One region of the Bacillus sp. S10(2024) genome, then DNA from elsewhere that is predicted to be linked to it. Evidence: predicted binding sites of a transcription regulator. Region 1 holds the regulator's gene; the other holds the start of a gene.
What was found. Region 1 encodes LexA, which represses DNA repair genes until DNA is damaged. Its sites were predicted from a motif close to CGAACATATGTTCG; they were not measured.

Region 1 (10,083 bases):
CCATTAGATGTGAGATCAGGAATAAACCGGTCAAGAGCGTCTACGGAACCTTGTAATTTCCCCCCTGGTGCAGTGTGTTGTAAGAGGATACTTCCAGGAAAAGTATTCCCTAATACTTTGTTAGTAATTTCCTGGGAATTTAAGCCTTTCCAATCTAATGTATCTACACTCCATTGAATAATCATAAAGTTCTGTTCAGTAGCCCATTTCATTTGATTTTCATTTATAATCCCGTAAGGAGGACGAAAGAATTTAGGGGAGTATCCAGTTAGCTTTTGTAATATTTTTTCTGTTTTTAACATCTGTTCATGATATTGCTTATCATCTATTTTATTTAAATTAGGATGATTATAAGTATGATTTCCTACGATATGTCCTTCATTAACGATGCGTTTTACAACTTCGGGATATCTTTCAGCATTTTCTCCTAATAGAAAAAAAGTCGCCTTTACACCATGTTTTTTCAATTTATTTAATACTTGAGGCGTGTAAACGGGATCTGGACCATCATCGAATGTGAGAGCGACTTCGGCCTTGTTATAAGGTCCTGCAAACGCATATGCATATTTTTCTACCCATGAAAAAGGAGTCCATGAGCCCCTAACTGTCTGACTTTTTTGTAATATAGGAACGGTCTCCACGTAATGTAAAGGATAAAATCTATTTTGAACAAGAGGATAAAAATTTTTAAAAGAGGAAGTGGTACATGGAATATTGTAATAAGGACCATATTGACAAGGCACTACGATTTGAGTTGGGTAAAAATCGTACATCATTAAAATCCCTCCATAAAAAAGATAACAATCTCTTTAAAACTTTTATATGTTAATAATTGCGGTTTGATTAGGAAAGAATGGAGAAGTCTTCGATGAGCGGAAATTTGTTTTGTTTTGGAAAAAACCGGAACAGTACCTTGTAATATTCAATACTAAATGATATATTATTAATAATAAGGTACCTTGCATTGAATAGTACTAGATGGAGAGGAGTATTGCTTTTGAATGTTCAATTTAAAAAAGGGGTATTGGAGCTTTGTGTTCTTGCGCTTGTAAAGAAACGAGATTGCTATGGCTATGAATTAGTTCAGCAAATTTCAAATAAATTTTTAATATCAGAAGGATCAGTGTATCCTTTGCTACGTCGTTTAACGAAAGAAGGGTACTTTCAGACGTATTTGAAGGAATCATCGGAAGGACCTCCGCGTAAATATTATCAGTTAACAAATCAAGGCACAGAGCAGCTTTATGCACTTGTGACAGAGTGGCGTGATTTTGCAAGAGGCGTACAAGAAATTATTGAAGAGGTGTAGAGAATGACTAAAGAGGAATTTTTTCAAGAATTATCAGAACACCTTAGAAAACTACCAGAAGAAGAACGAAACGATATTTTATATGATTACAGAGAACATTTTCAATTTGGAATAGAAGAAGGGAAAACCGAAGAAGAAATTATAAAAGCACTTGGTTCTCCTAAGACAATTGCGAAGGAAACGTTAGCGTCTCATCGTATAGAGCAGGTGAAGCATAATCCAACTTTTTCTAACGTAGCAAGAGCAATTGTAGCAATTATTGGACTTAGTTTTTTAAATTTGGTTATTGTGTTAGGTCCGTTAGTAGCAATCGGGAGTCTTATTTTAACGCTTTGGTCAGTTAGTGCTGTATTTGTTTTCTCACCGCTACTTCTGTTAGCGAAAATTGTTTTCGCTCAAATTTTTATTTTATCGGATGTATTTGCCTCTATTATACTCTTCGGTGTTGGTTTACTTTTAGGGATTGCTGCGTATTATTGTACGATTTGGTTTAAAAGGTTTTTTGTTAAGTACGCCAATTGGAATTTAAAAGTAATTAAAGGAGAGTAGATAAGATGAGAAAAATTGTGCTGCTAGCAATTATTTGTATTGCGATTGGAGGAATCGGTTTATTTTTTACAAGTTCAGCCTTTTTTATAAAAACTGCGAATGGAACAGCAGAAACAAAGAAATTGGAACAGAAACAATTTAAAAATGAGCAAATTAAAAACATTCATGTTGACATAGATGTTGGAGATGTTGTGATTGAAAAAGGTAAGACTGATTTATTTGCAATTCGGTATAGTGGCAATCAGGAAAAGCGAAAATTAGACGTAAATGAAAACGGTGAAGTGCTACAAGTGGAAGTGAAAACGAACAAGAAACATATATTTGACTTTTCTTTTTTATCATTTGATTTGAAAGATGAAAGCTTAACGGTTATTGTGCCTGAACGCATATATAATAAAATTGAAGCAGAGACAGCAGCAGGAACGATTCATGTGCAAAATATTCAAGGTGAAGATATATCTGTGCATTCAGCAGCGGGCGATGTGGAAATGAAGGAAATGAAAGCGCAAAATGTAAATGTGTCATCTAGCGCGGGAAAAGTTGTTCTTCATAAAGTAGAAGGGAAAGTGCGTGCAGATGCGGCAGCAGGAAGTGTAGAGATAACGCAGCATAATCCAGAGTATAGTGTTGAGGCGGAGTCGGCAGCAGGAGATGTCAGTATTCAGTTGCAGGGAATGCCGAAAGATGCTGTTGTGAAAGGTTCTTCTAATGCAGGAAAAGTACAAATTTTCGGGAAGGAAAATAAAGAAATTACTTTAGGTAACGGAAAGGTGCAGATTAAGGGGGAAACAGCAGCGGGTTCTGTAAAAATTGTGGCGAATTAAAAACAGACCAAATTTGGTCTGTTTTTAATGTAAATGACGATAGACACCAATTACTTTTCCAATAACAGAAACGTTATCTAAAATAATAGGTTCTAAAGAAGAGTTTTCAGGCTGTAAGCGGAAATGATCTTTTTCTTTGTAAAAACGTTTTACCGTAGCTTCGTTGTCTTCTGTTAAAGCGACAACGATTTCACCATTGTATGCAGATTGTTGCTGGCGAACAACAACTAAGTCTCCATCAAAAATTCCCGCTTCAATCATACTGTCTCCAGAAATGCGCAACATAAATACTTGATCTGAACCCGAAACGAGATTCGCCGGAAGTGGAAAATGTTCTTCTACACTTTCAACTGCTGTAATTGGTAAACCAGCTGTAACTTTTCCGACAATCGGTACGTGAACGACTGGTTGCGTATCTGCTTGGATAGTGTCGTCTCCTAAAATTTCAATCGCTCTCGGTTTTGTTGGATCGCGGCGAATGTATCCTTTTTCCTCTAAGCGAGATAAATGTCCGTGCACAGTAGAGCTAGAAGCAAGGCCGACTGCTTGACCGATTTCACGTACGGAAGGTGGATAACCTTTTTCTTGAACTTTTTGTTTAATGAAGTCGAGAATGTCTTGTTGCCGTTTCGTTAACTTCTCCATGTTTTTCACACCTCGTTTTCTATAAATTTTCTTGTTTTTATTATAACATGCAAGAAAACATTCTACAAACGTAAGTTCGAACGAAAGCGGGATTTATGGTACACTATGATGTAAGAAGTGAGATAGAGAAGAGGGTATGAAATGAATGCGATTATTTATGCACGTGTAAGCACAACGAAAGAAGCGCAGGAAACATCATTAGTACGCCAAAAAGATGAATTATTGCATTTAGCTAAGCTGTATGAAATGAACGTTGTTAAAGTAGTAGAAGAGAAAGCGAGCGGATATAGCATAGAACGAGATGGTATTTTGGAAGTGTTAGATACCATTCGTGATGAACATGTTGATGTGCTCCTTATTCAAGATGAAACGCGTCTTGGAAGAGGAAATGCGAAAATCGCTTTAATGCATTGTTTGAATAAAGAAAGGATTAAAGTATATACACATGCACATAATGGCGAATTACAGCTTTCTGATTCAGATTCAATGGTGCTTGATATTATTGGTATAGTAGAAGAATACCAGAGAAAGATTCATAATTTAAAGATTAAACGAGGAATGAAACGAGCTGTAGAAAATGGATTTCGGCCCGAAAAAAACTTAAAGAATCGACATTTAAGCACAGGTCGTGAGAAAAAAGAGGTACCTATTGAAGAGATTGTTCGTCTGCGCCGTAATGAGTTAACATTTGAAGAAATTGCAGCAACGCTCCGTGGTTTTGGTCATAATGTATCAAAAGCTACGGTACATCGCCGATATGTAGAGTATACGAAGCAATTGCTTGATAAACAAGAGTAACTGTTGTATGATAATAATCAGTTTTTAGTAGAAAGGGGATTCGAGATGCTAAGTCACGAACTCATTGAACGCATTAATTTCTTAGCGAAAAAAGCAAAAACAGAAGGTTTAACGGAAGAAGAGCAACGTGAGCGTCAATCGCTCCGTGAACAATATTTAAAAGGTTTTCGTCAAAATATGTTAAACGAATTGAAAGCAATCAAAGTCGTTAACGAAGAAGGTAAAGACGTTACGCCGAAGAAGTTAAAAGAATTAAAAAAACAAGATAAAGCAAAGTTAAATTAAAAGATGGGCGCAGCCCATCTTTTTTTAGTTTGATAGGAAAATTTGTTATTTAACAACTTTCCAATTATGATTAATTGTCGCTTTGATTGTTTTTCGTTCTAGTATGTAATTGGCAATGAGCTCAGACATATCAATTGATATATCTTTTATAATGGGCTTATTTTGAAACATAACATAATTTCCGCCGCCGCTTGCACGATAATTGTTCATGACAACGTCATACTCTTGATGCAAGTTAATAGGAGCCCCTTCATATTGCAAGGAAACAACTTTTTCCCCAACTGGTTTTGAAATGTTTAATATGTATGAAATTCCTTCCCACATATCGTAATTATAATGCTGTGTTTTTGGTTCGATATATGCAGGGTTTACAATGATATTTCCATCTGTATCTAACGAGAAATATTCAGCAGTTAGCTCAAGTGCTTCTTTTATATCTTTTCCTGTAACACGAACAACTTTTAATGTATTTGGATAAATATAATTCGAAACAATATCTCTCATTGTAATGTGGTTGGGAAAGCCGGATGATTCATTATGAAACAGACTAGTACAAGAAATATTGACTTCTGCTGCATCCATCTGTACTTTATTTATAAATTCGATAAAGGCGCAATCTTGTAAACGAGATTGCATCGCATCGTGAATCAACATATCACCAGTAATAGTGCCGATTGGCTTATCTAACCATTCTTGTGTTTGTTGCTCATATATTGATACAAGTGAAAGTACTGTCTCATCTGCTGGAATGCCTTCGGTAGGCAATAATTCAGAATGACATTCTTTAATAATCCACTGATTTTGATTCTTTTTTAAAGTGACGTGGACTTTCCCTAATGAACGACCGTTGGACCCAGTTTGTAGAACTGGTACACCATTTACTTTTGTATGAGCAATATAGCGATGTTGATGTCCAGTTAATAATATATCAATTCCTCCAATTTCTTGGCACATTGCATATCCTTGATTTTCCCCTGTTATAATCTCTGTTGGTTCTCCCGTTTGTAAATCACATTCAAAACCGCCGTGGTAGGCTACAATGAGTAAATCCGGTTGCTCTTGTTTTTGAATATACAAAACCCACCGCTTTGTTGTTTCGAGTGCATTTTCGAATATTACATCTTTTATATGCTGCGGCTGTTCCCAATTTGGAATGTAATGTGTTGTTACTCCTAAAACAGCAATTTTTATATTTGGATGTATATGTTTAATTATATATGGCTTTCCAAAGTACGGTTTCCTTGTTTGCTTATTAATAATATTAGCGGCTAGATAGGGCATATTTGCATGAGCAACAGCTTTGTTTAATAGGTTCATCCCATAGTTAAATTCGTGATTTCCAATAATCGCTGCATCATAACCGATATGATTGGCGATAATCGACATTGGATTTTCTTCATGCTGCATGTATTTGGAGTAGTAATAAGTAAACGGAGTTCCTTGTATGAAATCACCGTTATCAATAACGAGTACATGTTCATTTTGAGCGCGTTCCTGTGCAATGCGCGTTGCAACCTTTGCTAGTCCAAGTTCTTCCTTTTCGTTATTTTGATAGTGAATTGGGTAAACTGCACCATGAATGTCACTCGTTAATAAAATAGCTACATTTACAATGGTATTTTGATTCAATGTTATCACCCTTCTTTTATAAAACCCTTACACAGTTAATTTTGAAGTAAACATATGTGCAACTGCGGATTTAGAATTTTTTTATCCTTTCGTGTTGACTCTCACGCTACGTTATACTTTATTGTATGTACTAAGGGAGGGCAAAACAATGATAATGAGAGTGAAAGAAGTAGCAGATTTAGTCGGTATTAGTGTGCGCACACTGCATCATTATGATGAAATTGGGTTATTAACCCCGGAGGAGACGACTGAATCAGGTTATCGCCTTTATTCCGATGATAATCTGGAGACATTGCAGCAAATTCTATTTTTTAAAGAACTTGGCTTTCCTTTAAAGAAAATTAAAGACATTATCAATAATCCTTCATTTGATCGACAAGAGGCGCTTGTTTTACATCGTAAAATGTTGCTTGAGAAGCGTTCTAGATTAGATAAAGTGATTGCGACGATTGATAAGACGATTCAACACTCGAAGGGAGAAATTCAAATGACAAACAAAGAAAAATTTGAGGGCTTTGATTTTAGTCAAAATCCATATGAGCAAGAAGCACGTGGAAGATGGGGAAATGAAGCGGTCGACAAGGCTAATAAAACAGCAAGCAGTATGACGAAAGAGAAACAGGAAGAATATAATGCAATTTATAGGAAGCTTGCGGCACTTCGTGATGGTTCACCTGAATCAGAACAGGCTCAAGAAGCAATTCAAGAATGGTATACCTACTTGCAGAATTTTGGTCATTACTCATTGGATGCGTTTAAAGGTTTAGGACAAATGTATGTTGATGATGAACGATTTACAAAAAATATTGACCAATTCGGTGAAGGGTTAGCGAAGTTTATGCGGGATGCGATGGTAGTGTATGCAGATCGTCGTAATAAGAAGTAAGATGTATGCGTGTAATTTAAGAGGCCCTATTCTCCAAATGGAGAATAGGGGCCTTTTTGGTCGAGTGCGGAGAAGCTGAACTGTGTAGTTGTAAGGCTGTAAATTGTTAGACAAAATATTTTGTTCGAAACGATAAGTAAAGAAAGCGAGTATTATATAAAATGAATAAAGTAGAAAGCACTCTCATGTAAGAAGGTTTTTCTACTTTACGATTCTAGTCTATTATCTGCTTTTAGATAAGGCGCATAATACCGGTTTTAAGATTCTACTTATCAAGCGTGTAGCATTAGATATAGACCTAACAAACGTCCTTTAAATATGATAATTCTTAATTCAATGTATAGGCACGTTTGGTGAACCCATTTAGCTACTTTTGCTTTATTTGTATGTCTAACGTTCCATCTTGACGAATAGACTTAATAACGATATCTATTGCTCCTTTTCCTCTTCCTTCAAAATAACCAAAAATAATTACTTTATGTATTTTTTTATTATTATCTTGATAATTTAATGTTAAACTATTTTCTCCTACATCTTTTAACTTAATTTTAGTTTTATATTGTTTATTGGAATGAATAGTGGGTATTTTAAATTTTTGAAGTCTACGACCATCAGTAATTGTGAGATTTTCAATATCTCGATTTGTTTTATTGTTTATTGTAATATCAAAACCATGATTAAAAAATACAAAATACAATATTCCTATAGTCGAGATACTTAATATTGCTAAAATTGTATAAAACCATTTGTTTTTTTTCATCATGTATACTCTTTTCTTGTTTATAATTTTTTAGTCTGAAAGATAAAAAAGAATTTAATACCAAGTAGGTCTTAAGTTTCCATTTCCCTCAAATACTCTCAAATAACCCCATCTTGCTAATTGTCTTAATTTATCATGTTCTTCACCAGCATGCGCTCTTCCGGCAGCATTATTGTGTAAATCCATCGCTTTATCATTTCCACTACTAGTTGATTCATGGGCAGTAGCAAATTTAGCAGTTAAATCTTGTCCAATTCGATGCGCCATGTGTTCGTTCCAATGAGCATGTCTAAAAGTATCTTGATGATCCCAATATCCTTCATCATGTGGATACATTTGTTTTGACATAGTTAATGCCCAATTCTTTGTTTCATTAACTATAGGTATTGCCCATGGATATTCTTTAACCAAGTATAGTTCTTGAAGTGTTAACTTTGGATAGTAATAGCTGTACCTAACTTTAGAGCCATTACCATTTTCTTCGGATATTTCAAGTGCTTTATTAAAAATTTGTACAGTTTTATCTTCATTTGGTTTTGTGGAATTATCGATATCTTCTATATAGTCTAATAACTGATTAACATCTTCTTCATTCAATTTAATTATTCAGAATTATCCTTCTGAATAAATTTTGAATAATTCTTGCATCTCTTGGTTTAATTGTTTCTCAATTTGTTCTGCCTCAAACTGTATTTGTTGTTCACTTAAAGACGGTTCATTAGTTTCAGCATAAACATTATTAGTAACGGCTCCTAATGATAAAAACATAGATACTGCTCCTACTGTAATTCCTATTTTTTTAACATAGTATCCCCCTTGATATTTTATAATCGCGAAAATATTTTATATTCTAAATATATTTTTTTCAAGTAAAATTTTCCTTTTTTGAAAAGATAGTATTTTTAGTGGGTTAAAAAATATTTCTATTCCACAGATGTAAGAAATAAAGAACGGTCGCTTATTTGCTTGTCACCCAATTGGTGTAAACTTGATAAATTTTATGTAAATTGGCTTAGATAATGAAGAGGGCTGGCTTTTGTGAGTCAGCTCTTTTTTTATAGACTTTTTTTCATTTTTTGAATACAAATTCACTTTAGCTTGATAGAGATGTGGCGATACTTCAAATATCCCTAATATTTCTCAATAACCATTTTATGTAAATGTGGTATATTTTATTTGTAAAAAATAAGGAGGGATGTATGGAAAGAAATGCCCAACTATAGAATTATTGGTGAAGATAGACACAGTTTTCAGATTTGTTATGTTTAATTAGAGATGTGGTATCCTGCTTAAAAAATGATTTAACCTAAAATTCTTAAAGTGAAGATTGTTATTGATAAAGTTTATAAGAATTACATATTTGTTTATCTTCTACTTTATTCATATCACTCTAAATTTCTTTAACTATTGTATTTTATTCAATTAAATTAAATTGACTTGTTAAGAATTATTCTTTTGTGAAGAGAAAGGTATGATTTGAACCACCTTTCCAAAATAAGGGAATGTGTGCGATTAATGTCGAGTTTTAAATGATTTCAAGAAACGAGGCGATAAAATGGCGCGGAGGATCCTATTGTACAAAAAAACTAGGGAACGTTTTAAACAAATTGTAGTATTCTTCATGATGTTTTTATTAGCATTTAGCGGCATGCTGCCTAGCGGTTTGCCGATGCTAAAAGTGAAAGCGGAAGATAATACTAATACAGCAGGTACGTGCTCACAACAACAGAAGCAAGTGGTGTTAATTAATGGTGATTTTGAAACTCCAACTGCAGGAGAACCAGTTTCATTTTTTGATGCTAAAGATGTTCCGGGATGGAATACTACGGATGTAAACGGAGAAATAGAGATTTGGAGAGATCAGAATCCAGCATCTGGACATCAACATGCAGAATTAAATGCATCGAGTTTTGGAATGCTGTATCAAGATGTAGAGACAACACCAGGACAAACAATACATTGGAGACTAGCCCATAAGGGAAGACTAGGGACTGACACTATGAGACTTCGAATTGGTGCAGTGACTGCAAATCCTCTAGAGACTCCAGAAGTGCAACAAATGACTGATGGAAACGAAACATGGGGGCACTATGAGGGAACATACATTGTTCCACCAGAACAAACGGTAACACGATTTGGTTTTGAGTCTGTGTCTGCTGCCGGTGGGGACATAGGAATAGGGAATTTCTTAGATGATATTTTTCTTGGGTCAGGACCTTGTGTCTCAGCGACAAAATCTGTTGATAAAGACGGAGCCGTATATTTAGGAGATGAATTAACATATAAAGTGAATGCCAAAAACTATGGTGGTGACATTGCTTCTGACTCTGTTTTCATAGATACGATTCCTGATGGAACAGAATATGTTCCGGGGTCAATCAAAGTGATGAAAAATGGA
Region 2 (10,083 bases), 500 kb from region 1:
GAAAACGAAAGGACCTGTTCTTGTTCATGTCATTACGAAAAAAGGAAAAGGCTATAAGCCAGCTGAAAGTGATGTAATTGGAACTTGGCATGGTACAGGACCGTACAAAATTGAGTCTGGTGATTTCGTAAAGCCAAAAGAAGCTGCACCGGCATGGAGTGCCGTTGTTAGTGAAGCGGTTCGTAAATTAGCGAAGAATGATCAGCGTGTCGTTGCTGTGACGCCAGCAATGCCGGTTGGGTCGAAGCTTGAAAAATTTGCAAAAGAATTTCCTAATCGTATGTTTGATGTAGGGATTGCTGAGCAGCATGCAGTAACAATGGCAGCTGGTTTAGCAACGCAAGGCATGAAGCCGTTTTTAGCGATTTATTCTACATTTTTACAACGCGCTTATGATCAAGTTGTTCATGACGTATGTCGCCAAAATTTAAATGTCTTTTTCGGGATTGATCGAGCAGGATTAGTAGGAGCTGACGGAGAAACGCATCAAGGTATATTTGATATCGCATTTTTACGTCATCTTCCGAATATCGTTTTGATGATGCCAAAAGATGAAAACGAAGGTCAACATATGGTATATACAGCAATCAATTACGAAGATGGACCAATTGCGCTTCGTTACGCGCGTGGAAATGGACTTGGTGTGCCTATGGATGAAGAGTTTAAAGAAATTCCAATCGGTACATGGGAAACGCTTCGTGAAGGATCACAAGTAGCGATTTTAACATTTGGTACGACAATTCCAATGGCCATGGAAGCGGCAGAGTCCCTTGAGAAGAAAGGGATTTCTGTAAAGGTTGTAAATGCCCGCTTTATTAAGCCAATGGACGAAGCATACTTGCATGAGTTATTAGGAAAGAATATGCCAATTTTAACAATTGAAGAGGCTTGTTTAATTGGAGGATTTGGTTCTGGTGTGTTAGAGTTCGCTAGTGAACATGGATATCATAATGCGCTAATTGAGTGTATGGGTATTCCAGATCATTTCATTGAACATGGCAGTGTCTCTAAACTTCTCGAAGAAATTGGTTTAACAACAGATGCTGTTGTTGAACGTATTTGTACAATGATTCCATTAAAACAAAAAAGGGCGTAACAAATGAGCGGAAAAAAAGAACGAGTAGATGTACTATTAGTAGAACGAGGACTTGTTGAAACAAGAGAAAAGGCGAAGCGTGCCGTTATGGCAGGGCTTGTATATGCAAATGAAATGCGTTTAGATAAACCTGGTGAAAAAATACCGCAAGATACAGAAATTACATTAAAAGGGCAAGTAATGCGGTATGTAAGCCGTGGTGGATATAAATTAGAAAAGGCGTTAGAGATATTTCATATAGATTTGCAAGATAAAATTATGCTGGATATTGGTTCATCAACGGGTGGATTTACGGATTGTGCCTTGCAAAATGGTGCGAAGCTTTCATACGCTTTAGATGTAGGGTATAACCAACTTGCATGGAAATTAAGACAGGACGAGCGTGTTGTCGTAATGGAGCGGACGAATTTTCGCTATGTAACACCTGCTGATTTGCAAAAAGGATTACCGCAATTTGCAAGCATTGATGTATCGTTTATATCTTTGAAATTAATTTTACCTGTATTGAAAACGATGTTAACACCTGATGGTGAAGTTGCAGCACTTATTAAGCCGCAATTTGAAGCTGGGCGAGATCAAGTGGGGAAAAAGGGAATTGTTCGGGACCGTAAAGTACATGAAGCAGTTATAGAAATGATTGTCGATTTTGCGCTAGCAGAAGGTTACGATGTTCAAAACTTAACATTTTCTCCAATTACAGGCGGAGACGGGAACATTGAATTTTTAATACATTTAAAATGGTATGGTGAGCGTGAGCGGGGAGAAAATCAATCACCTGTTCAAGCGGAGGAAATTGTGAAAGAAGCTCATGAAGCCTTGAAACAAAAAGGAAAAGAGGAATAACAATTGTTATTCCTCTTTTTACTCATATAGAAAGTTAGAATTGTATAACGATTGTAAAAACAATTATGTACAAGTAGCCGATTATACGTTAACATAAATAAGTGAAGTATAACAATGGTAAAACTACGGTAAGAGATAGTGCGAGGTGCAAAAATATGAATAAAGGGCAGCGCCATATTAAAATTCGAGAAATTATTGCAAATAAAGAAATTGAAACACAAGACGAGCTAGTGGATATTTTACGTAACGAAGGTTTTAATGTAACACAAGCAACGGTATCACGAGATATTAAAGAATTACACTTAGTGAAGGTACCACTTCATGATGGACGCTATAAATATAGCTTACCAGCTGATCAACGTTTTAATCCACTTCAAAAATTAAAACGCAATCTGGTTGATTCGTTTGTTAAATTAGATACAGCTGGTCATATGCTTGTGTTAAAGACATTACCAGGTAATGCACATGCTCTCGGTGCGCTGATAGATCATTTAGAATGGGATGAAATTATTGGCACAATTTGCGGTGATGATACGTGTTTAATTATTTGCCGTACACCTGAAGATACAGGAGTTGTATCGAATCGCTTTTTAAATATGCTGTAACAAAAAGAATCTTGTTTGTTTTATTACTCAGAAGAGTAAATAAGCAAACAAGATATTTTTGTTATGGAGACATAAAAATCATAGAATAGCATGTGAAAATGTATATTTCCAGATAAGAATATCATTATTGCTGCATTGACCGTAAAAACAAATGTTTGGTACAATGAAGCAGGTTACATAACATATTCTCCATCAAAAAGAAGTAACGGAAGAATGTATGTGTAAATAGTTTAAGCCTCCCATGCGGAGTGTGAATGAAATAACGAGGTGAATGAGGCATTGTTATCGGAATTATCGATTAGAAACTTTGCTATTATAGAATCATTAAACATTTCTTTTCAAAAAGGGCTCACTGTATTAAGTGGTGAAACGGGCGCTGGAAAATCCATTATTATTGATGCAATTAGTCTTCTTGTTGGGGGACGTGGCTCAGCGGAATTTGTACGTTATGGGACGGATAAAGCTGAAATTGAAGGTTTATTTTATATTGAAGATGAACAGCATCCTTGTGCTATGAAAGCAGAAGAACTTGATATTGAAATTGAAGATGGCATGATCATTTTAAAACGGGATATCTCTGTCAGTGGAAAAAGTGTATGCCGTGTCAATGGAAAGCTTGTTACATTGAGTACGTTAAAGGAAATAGGGAAAACGCTTGTCGATATTCATGGACAGCATGAAACGCAAGATTTGATGAATGAAGACCGCCATTTATTTATGCTTGATCATTTTGAGGGAGATCATATTTTAGTTCAGTTAGAAAAATATCAAAATGTGTATAGGGAATATGAGCAATTAAAAAGACAATTGCACTCTTTAACAGAGAATGAGCAACAAATGGCACATCGTCTAGATTTAATTCAATTTCAACATGAAGAGATTCGAAATGCGGACTTGAAAATAGATGAAGAGCAAAATTTATTAGAAGAACGATTGAAGATTTCGAACTTCGAAAAAATTTATAAGGTATTGAGTGATTCGTATCGTTCATTAACGGAAGAACGTTCTGGTTTAGATCATGTTCGAAATGCAATGAATCAAATGGAGAGCATTACGGATTTGGATATTGCATATCAAGAAAATTACGATGCGATTGCAAATAGTTATTATTTATTAGAAGAAGTAGCTTATCAGCTCCGTGAAAAATTAGATATGATGGAGTACGATCCAAATCGTTTAGATGAAATTGAAACACGTTTAAATGAAATTCGTATGTTAAAGCGTAAATATGGAAATACTGTAGAAGAGATTTTAGCGTATGCGGATGAAATTGAAAAAGAGATATTTACGATTGAAAATAAAGATGTACACATTGAAACGACGAAAAAGAAACTAAAAGAAATCGAACAGCTTATAGTGAAAGAGGCGACGTTACTAAGTGATTTGCGTCATGATCTTGCGAATCGATTAACAACGGCCATTCATCAAGAATTAAAAGAGCTGTACATGGAAAAAACAAAATTCGAAGTAATGCTAAAGAAAAAAGAAGGAACAATTGACGATCCTCTTGTTGAGGGAGCTCCTGTCAAAATGACATATAATGGGTATGACAATGTAGAATTTTATATTTCCACGAACCCAGGAGAACCGTTAAAGCCACTTTCTAAAGTAGCTTCAGGAGGGGAATTATCCCGTATTATATTGGCGTTAAAGAGTATTTTCTCTAAACATCAAGGAGTTGCCTCTGTTATTTTCGATGAGGTAGACACCGGAGTAAGCGGACGTGTTGCGCAAGCGATTGCTGAAAAGATTTATCGCGTTTCTGTCAATTCACAAGTGCTATGTATTACACATTTACCACAAGTTGCATCCATGGCAGATTCTCATTTATTTATTCGTAAACAAATTGCGAATGAACGCACGGTTACATCTGTTACTGTACTCAGTCAAGATGAAAAGGTAACTGAAATTGCTCGTATGATTTCTGGTGTGGAAATTACTGACTTAACAACGGAGCATGCAAGAGAGTTGCTTTCGCAGGCGCGTTGTTTTAAACAAGCAGCAGAAGCTATCCAGTAATGGATAGCTTTTTTGTTAACAGTAATGATTTCTTAATTCTTCCGGTTATAAAGAGATGATAGCAAGGAGACATTAAAAAATGAAGCCGCTTGGCTGAATGTGGGTTAGGAGCGAGGAGAGTGAAAAGTTTGAAATTAGAGCAATTTCGAAAAATCATAGGGATTTGTCTCCTTGTTTCACTTGTCTTTATTGGGTGTTATAAACCACTTCGTGAGTTTATTTCATTTCCAAAGCAACTTGTTATATTTCAAAATCAAGATTCAAAAGTATCTTCTTTGCCTGTATTTCAAACAAAATCAACTGATGAAACAATTTTTACGATTGCTTCTGGGCTTGCTAGTGAAAAAACAATTTCAGTAAATGCACATCAAAGTGGAGAAGCTGATATGGTTTATGAGCTTGCAGGATTACCTGTGAAAAAAGTAAATGTGAAAGTACTAAAAGATTTCAAAGTAATTCCAGGTGGACAATCAATTGGTGTGAAATTAAATGCAAAAGGGGTACTTGTTGTAGGACATCATTTAATTCAAACAGAAAAAGGAAAAGTATCTCCAGGTGAGCTCGCAGGTGTACAAGTAGGGGATATGATTACTGAAATAAATGGTAAAACAATTGAACGAATGAGTGATATTGCACCATTTATTCATAATAGCGGGAAAACAGGGGAATCGCTTAATCTTGTTTTGCTAAGAGAGGGAAAATATATTCGAACAAAATTAACTCCACAAAAAGATGGTGGAGAACAGTCGTATCGAATTGGGTTGTACATTCGTGACTCAGCTGCAGGTATTGGAACGATGACATTCATTCATCCAGAATCAATGAAATACGGCGCGCTCGGTCATGTGATTTCTGACAATGATACGAAAAAACCAATTCAAGTTGAAGATGGACAAATCGTTCGTTCGACAGTAACATCTATTGAACGTGGGAGCAATGGAGATCCAGGTGAGAAATTAGCAAGATTTTCACCAGATCATGAAGTTGTTGGTAATATTACAACGAATAGTCCATTTGGTATTTTTGGTAAGTTAAATACAGAAATGAAAAATGGAATTATGGATGAAGCGCTTCCGATTGCCCTTTCTCATCAAGTGAAAGAAGGACCTGCGAAAATCTTGACAGTTATCGATCAAGATAAAGTAGAAGCGTTCGATATAGAAATTGTAAGTACAGTTCCGCAAAAGTTTCCTGCAACAAAAGGAATGGTTGTAAAGATTACAGATAAACGCTTATTAGAAAAAACAGGTGGAATCGTACAAGGAATGAGTGGTAGTCCAATTGTACAAGATGGAAAATTAGTTGGGGCTGTAACGCACGTATTCGTAAATGATCCAACATCTGGATATGGTGTTCATATTGAGTGGATGCTACATGAAGCAGGGATCAATATTTATACAGATCAGAAAAAAGCAAGCTGAACTTTGTATTCAGCTTGTTTTTTTTGTTTGTTTTTTAAAGTTGGGAAGAGAAGAAATCTCCTGATTGATAAAAAATTTCTTGTAAAGCCGTTGAAATGTTACAAAAGATTCGCAACGGGTGTTTTTTGTTGTAAAATAAAAGTAGAGCATGCATATTCGGCTGTAATCATATGATGGAATATGTAAAAGAACACTAAGAAATGGACGATAAAAATCTTTTTTTGTGATTTTTTCGGAATTTAAGAAAGTTTTAAAGGGGATTTTCACATAATTGTCGAACAATTCATGTAGTCTAGAAGGTAATACTTTCTGCCGGGAGAAATCATTAGTTAGGGAGGAAAAGCTGTGGAGAAAATTAAAGTGTGTCTCGTGGATGATAATAAAGAACTTGTATCTATGTTAGAGAGTTATGTTGCTGCTCAGGATGATATGGAAGTAATTGGTGTAGCGTATAATGGTCAAGAGTGCTTAAATTTATTAAAAGAAAGACAACCAGATGTACTTGTTCTCGATATTATTATGCCGCATTTAGATGGTCTCGCAGTACTAGAAAAAATGCGTCATATTGATCGTTTTAAACAACCGAATGTAATTATGTTAACAGCGTTTGGACAGGAGGATGTGACGAAAAAGGCTGTTGATTTGGGGGCGTCATATTTTATCTTAAAACCATTTGATATGGAAAATTTAACGAGTCATATTCGTCAAGTTAGCGGAAAATCAAGCGCTACCATTAAACGACCGCTATCAGCTTTTCGTTCTGTAACAACATCTGATGGAAAACCGAAAAATTTAGATGCAAGCATTACGAGTATCATTCATGAAATTGGTGTACCAGCCCATATTAAAGGATACATGTATTTGCGCGAGGCAATTTCTATGGTCTATAACGACATTGAATTGCTTGGATCAATTACAAAAGTACTATATCCTGATATCGCAAAGAAATATAATACAACAGCAAGTCGTGTAGAACGTGCAATTCGTCATGCGATTGAAGTTGCTTGGAGCCGTGGGAATATTGAGTCCATTTCTTCTTTATTTGGCTATACAGTATCCATGTCAAAAGCAAAACCTACGAATTCCGAATTCATCGCGATGGTGGCGGATAAGTTAAGGCTTGAACATAAAGCGAGTTAAAAATAACAGTAGGAATTAATGAGTAGTTTTGCTTATGAAAGAAAAGTGCGCATAACGCTTGCTTAATCAATAAATGATTGATATACAAACCGATGAACATTCTTTTTGGGAGTTTTAGATAACTGTCATGAAAGGAATGTTCATTTTTTGTTTTAGCAAATTAAAGCGTTATAAGAAAAGTCCTGTACACAACAGGACTGCCTATTCTTTCTCTTGATTTTGTTTTTCTAATTCAACGAGTTTTTGAATTAAAATATGCTGAGGCATATGCATAAGCTGTTCAAGTGGAACACCGAGAGCTTTTGATAACTTAATAGCTGTCTCTGGTGAAAGTTGTAATGGTCTCATAAAAGTACCTCCTTTTTGTATAGTATAACATAAAGTGAAATGAGCATAAGTGGAGAGGGGGGGATGATAACAGGTCGTATGATTATGTAAATGCAAGTTGAAAAAACGACATAAATGAGCAACTGGTTACGAGTAGAAGCCTGCCGCATGCATTTTGTATTCTACATAGCAGCGATTTATATCTTGAAAAATATATAGTTTGATTTACAACCTGCAATGATTTTTTGTTAACTTTTAAAGTGAGATAAAGTGAAACTTTAATCAGTAGGGGGTTTTTTCATCCCCGCTGATTATTAGCTCTCACCAATCGGGCGCATGCCAGCAGTTTATCTCCCGCCTAACTTCTTAAGAAAAGCGGAAGCGGCTCGCTCAGAATCGCAGGACGCCCACGCATAAGGCGGAGAGGTACTTTTTTCCTCGTCCAAGGGGACGGAACGACCGGAGGGTTCTAGCTGCTAGAGCTGGACAACAAAGAAATGTGGAAATGGACAATGATTTCGCCGAATTTGGAGGTGGGAGTATTTCCTGCCCGCGAATAGAGGGATAAAATTTGAGGTGAGAAGATGACGCTTATTTTTGGGCACCGCGGAGCTGCTGGAACGTATCCGGAAAATACGATGGTTTCTTTTCGGGCGGCAGAGAAATTTGGGGCTGATGGGATTGAATTAGATGTGCATTTCACAAAAGATAACAAAATTGTTGTCATTCATGATGAGACTGTAAATCGAACGACTAATGGAAAGGGGCCTGTTCGAAATTATGTATATGCAGATTTACGTGCGTTAGATGCGAGTTATACATTTTATGATAAGGTCGGTGCGCAGCACGTTCCTTTGTTGGAAGAAGTGTTAGAGTGGCTGAAAACAAACAACCTTTTTCTGAATATTGAATTTAAGAATAATAAAGTGCCGTACCTTGGTTTAGAAGAAGAGGTAATTACTCTTATTCGAAAATATAGTATGGAGGAGCGAACGATTCTATCTTCTTTTAATCATTATAGTATGAAAAAGTGTCATAGGATGGCTCCTGATATTGAAACGGCAATTTTATACAAGGATGGATTGCATAGCCCGTGGGCTTACGCGAAAAAGATGGGAGCGAGTGCTATTCATCCAAACTACCGGTATATTTCGGATGGAATTGTAGAGTTAACGATGGAAAATGGTGTATTTGTGCGTCCGTATACAATTAATGATGAAGAAGCAATAAGGAAATTTTTAAAGATGAATGTGACGGCTGTTATTACAGACTATCCAGAGTGTGTGAAAAAGATAATGCAAGGTGTAAAATGAGTCCTTTCTTTATGAGGGGGCTCGTTTTTTTATGGGAAACAATACTGAGACTTAAAGAGAAGAAAAAAAGAGAATTGGGAGAAAAACACCCGCTGATGGAAGTTTCACTTTATCCCGCTATTCGTGGGCGGTAAGATCTCGCCTCAAGATGGAGAGAAGCGGAAAATAACCGTCCGTAAAAGCCGATTGGTTCAACTAACCATTCGAAGGAAAAGCACCTTCGAATGGAAGTTTCACTTTATCTTCGAAATCGAGCTTGTACTTTATTTCGTTTTCGGTCGCGATATAAAACGAAGCCGCCAAAGATATAAAAACCAATTGCGAAACACAGTACTCCAATTACAAATTGTAACCATAATGCAGGGATTGGAGAGAAGAGAATACCGAAAACGGTATCTCTCATCAGTTTAATGCCTACTACAGCTAGTGAAATAGGGATAACTGCTAATAGGAGAGCGAGATAACGTTGCATAAGGAAGTCCCCTTTTTCTGATGATTTTGTATATACAAAATCATGTGATAATTTATGTTCGTTTGTCAAGGGGTTTTGGAAGAAGTAAGATAGAGGTGTGAAAAATTTTGCAGAGATGCTGCGGGAGGATTGGTAGCATATGAAACAAAGGGCATTAATTATTGGAGCGGGTGCTGGAGGAAGTGCGATTTTAGGTCTATTGCAAAAATCAAATATATTTGAAGTAGTTGCAATTGTGGATATTAATGAAAAAGCAAAGGGAATTCAACTTGCAAAGAGTCTTTATATTTCTACCGGAAGTAACTGGGAAGTGTTTATACGTGAGGATATTGATGTCATTTTTGATATGACAGGTGATTATAGTGTGTATGAACAAATTTTGGTGAAGAAACAAGAAGATGTGCTGCTTGTCCCAGGGGATGTTGCGAATATCGTTGTAAAGCTTGCGCATGAAAAAGAAATGTTGATTGGGAAATTAAAAGATCAAACGCAGCAGCGGGATCTTATTTTAAATTCGACGCACGATGGTATGATTGTTGTTGATAAAGAAGGGCAAGTATTGTTGTTCAATAAAAGTGCGGAACGGATGACGGGATATAAAAGAGAAGAAGTTGTTGATAAATATATTTTAGAAGTGATCCCAACAAGTAAGTTGCTTCGGATTATTCGTACGAAGCAAATTGAGATTAATCAAGAATTAACATTAGATAATGGGAAGAAAATTATTTCAACACGTATTCCGATTTTAAATGAAGTTGGAGAGGTGCAAGGGGCCTTTGCGGTTTTTAAAGATATTACTGAAATTGTAAATTTAGCCGAAGAGGTAACGGATTTAAAAGAAATTCAA

Region 2: recN (DNA repair protein RecN) is a predicted target of LexA. The motif match lies at 2,689-2,702, and genes of this name have one in related genera.

The regions. Positions count from the first base shown of each region.
Region 1 is NZ_JBFLUR010000002.1:668,683-678,765, forward strand. It holds gene AB1280_RS03430 (peptidoglycan-N-acetylglucosamine deacetylase) at 1-773, opposite strand, end outside; gene AB1280_RS03435 (PadR family transcriptional regulator) at 998-1,309, shown strand; gene AB1280_RS03440 (DUF1700 domain-containing protein) at 1,313-1,858, shown strand; gene AB1280_RS03445 (DUF4097 family beta strand repeat-containing protein) at 1,864-2,682, shown strand; gene lexA (transcriptional repressor LexA) at 2,707-3,327, opposite strand; gene AB1280_RS03455 (YneB family resolvase-like protein) at 3,469-4,125, shown strand; gene AB1280_RS03460 (DUF896 domain-containing protein) at 4,171-4,410, shown strand; gene AB1280_RS03465 (bifunctional metallophosphatase/5'-nucleotidase) at 4,456-6,039, opposite strand; gene AB1280_RS03470 (MerR family transcriptional regulator) at 6,188-6,925, shown strand; gene AB1280_RS03475 (hypothetical protein) at 7,293-7,685, opposite strand; gene AB1280_RS03480 (DUF6973 domain-containing protein) at 7,740-8,282, opposite strand; gene AB1280_RS03485 (hypothetical protein) at 8,298-8,453, opposite strand; gene AB1280_RS03490 (isopeptide-forming domain-containing fimbrial protein) at 9,259-10,083, shown strand, end outside.
Region 2 is NZ_JBFLUR010000002.1:168,310-178,392, forward strand. It holds gene dxs (1-deoxy-D-xylulose-5-phosphate synthase) at 1-1,096, shown strand, start outside; gene AB1280_RS00975 (TlyA family RNA methyltransferase) at 1,100-1,939, shown strand; gene argR (arginine repressor ArgR) at 2,095-2,544, shown strand; gene recN (DNA repair protein RecN) at 2,824-4,563, shown strand; gene spoIVB (SpoIVB peptidase) at 4,683-5,984, shown strand; gene spo0A (sporulation transcription factor Spo0A) at 6,330-7,124, shown strand; gene AB1280_RS01000 (YycC family protein) at 7,326-7,472, opposite strand; gene AB1280_RS01005 (glycerophosphodiester phosphodiesterase) at 8,036-8,764, shown strand; gene AB1280_RS01010 (DUF2627 domain-containing protein) at 9,003-9,236, opposite strand; gene AB1280_RS01015 (sigma 54-interacting transcriptional regulator) at 9,376-10,083, shown strand, end outside.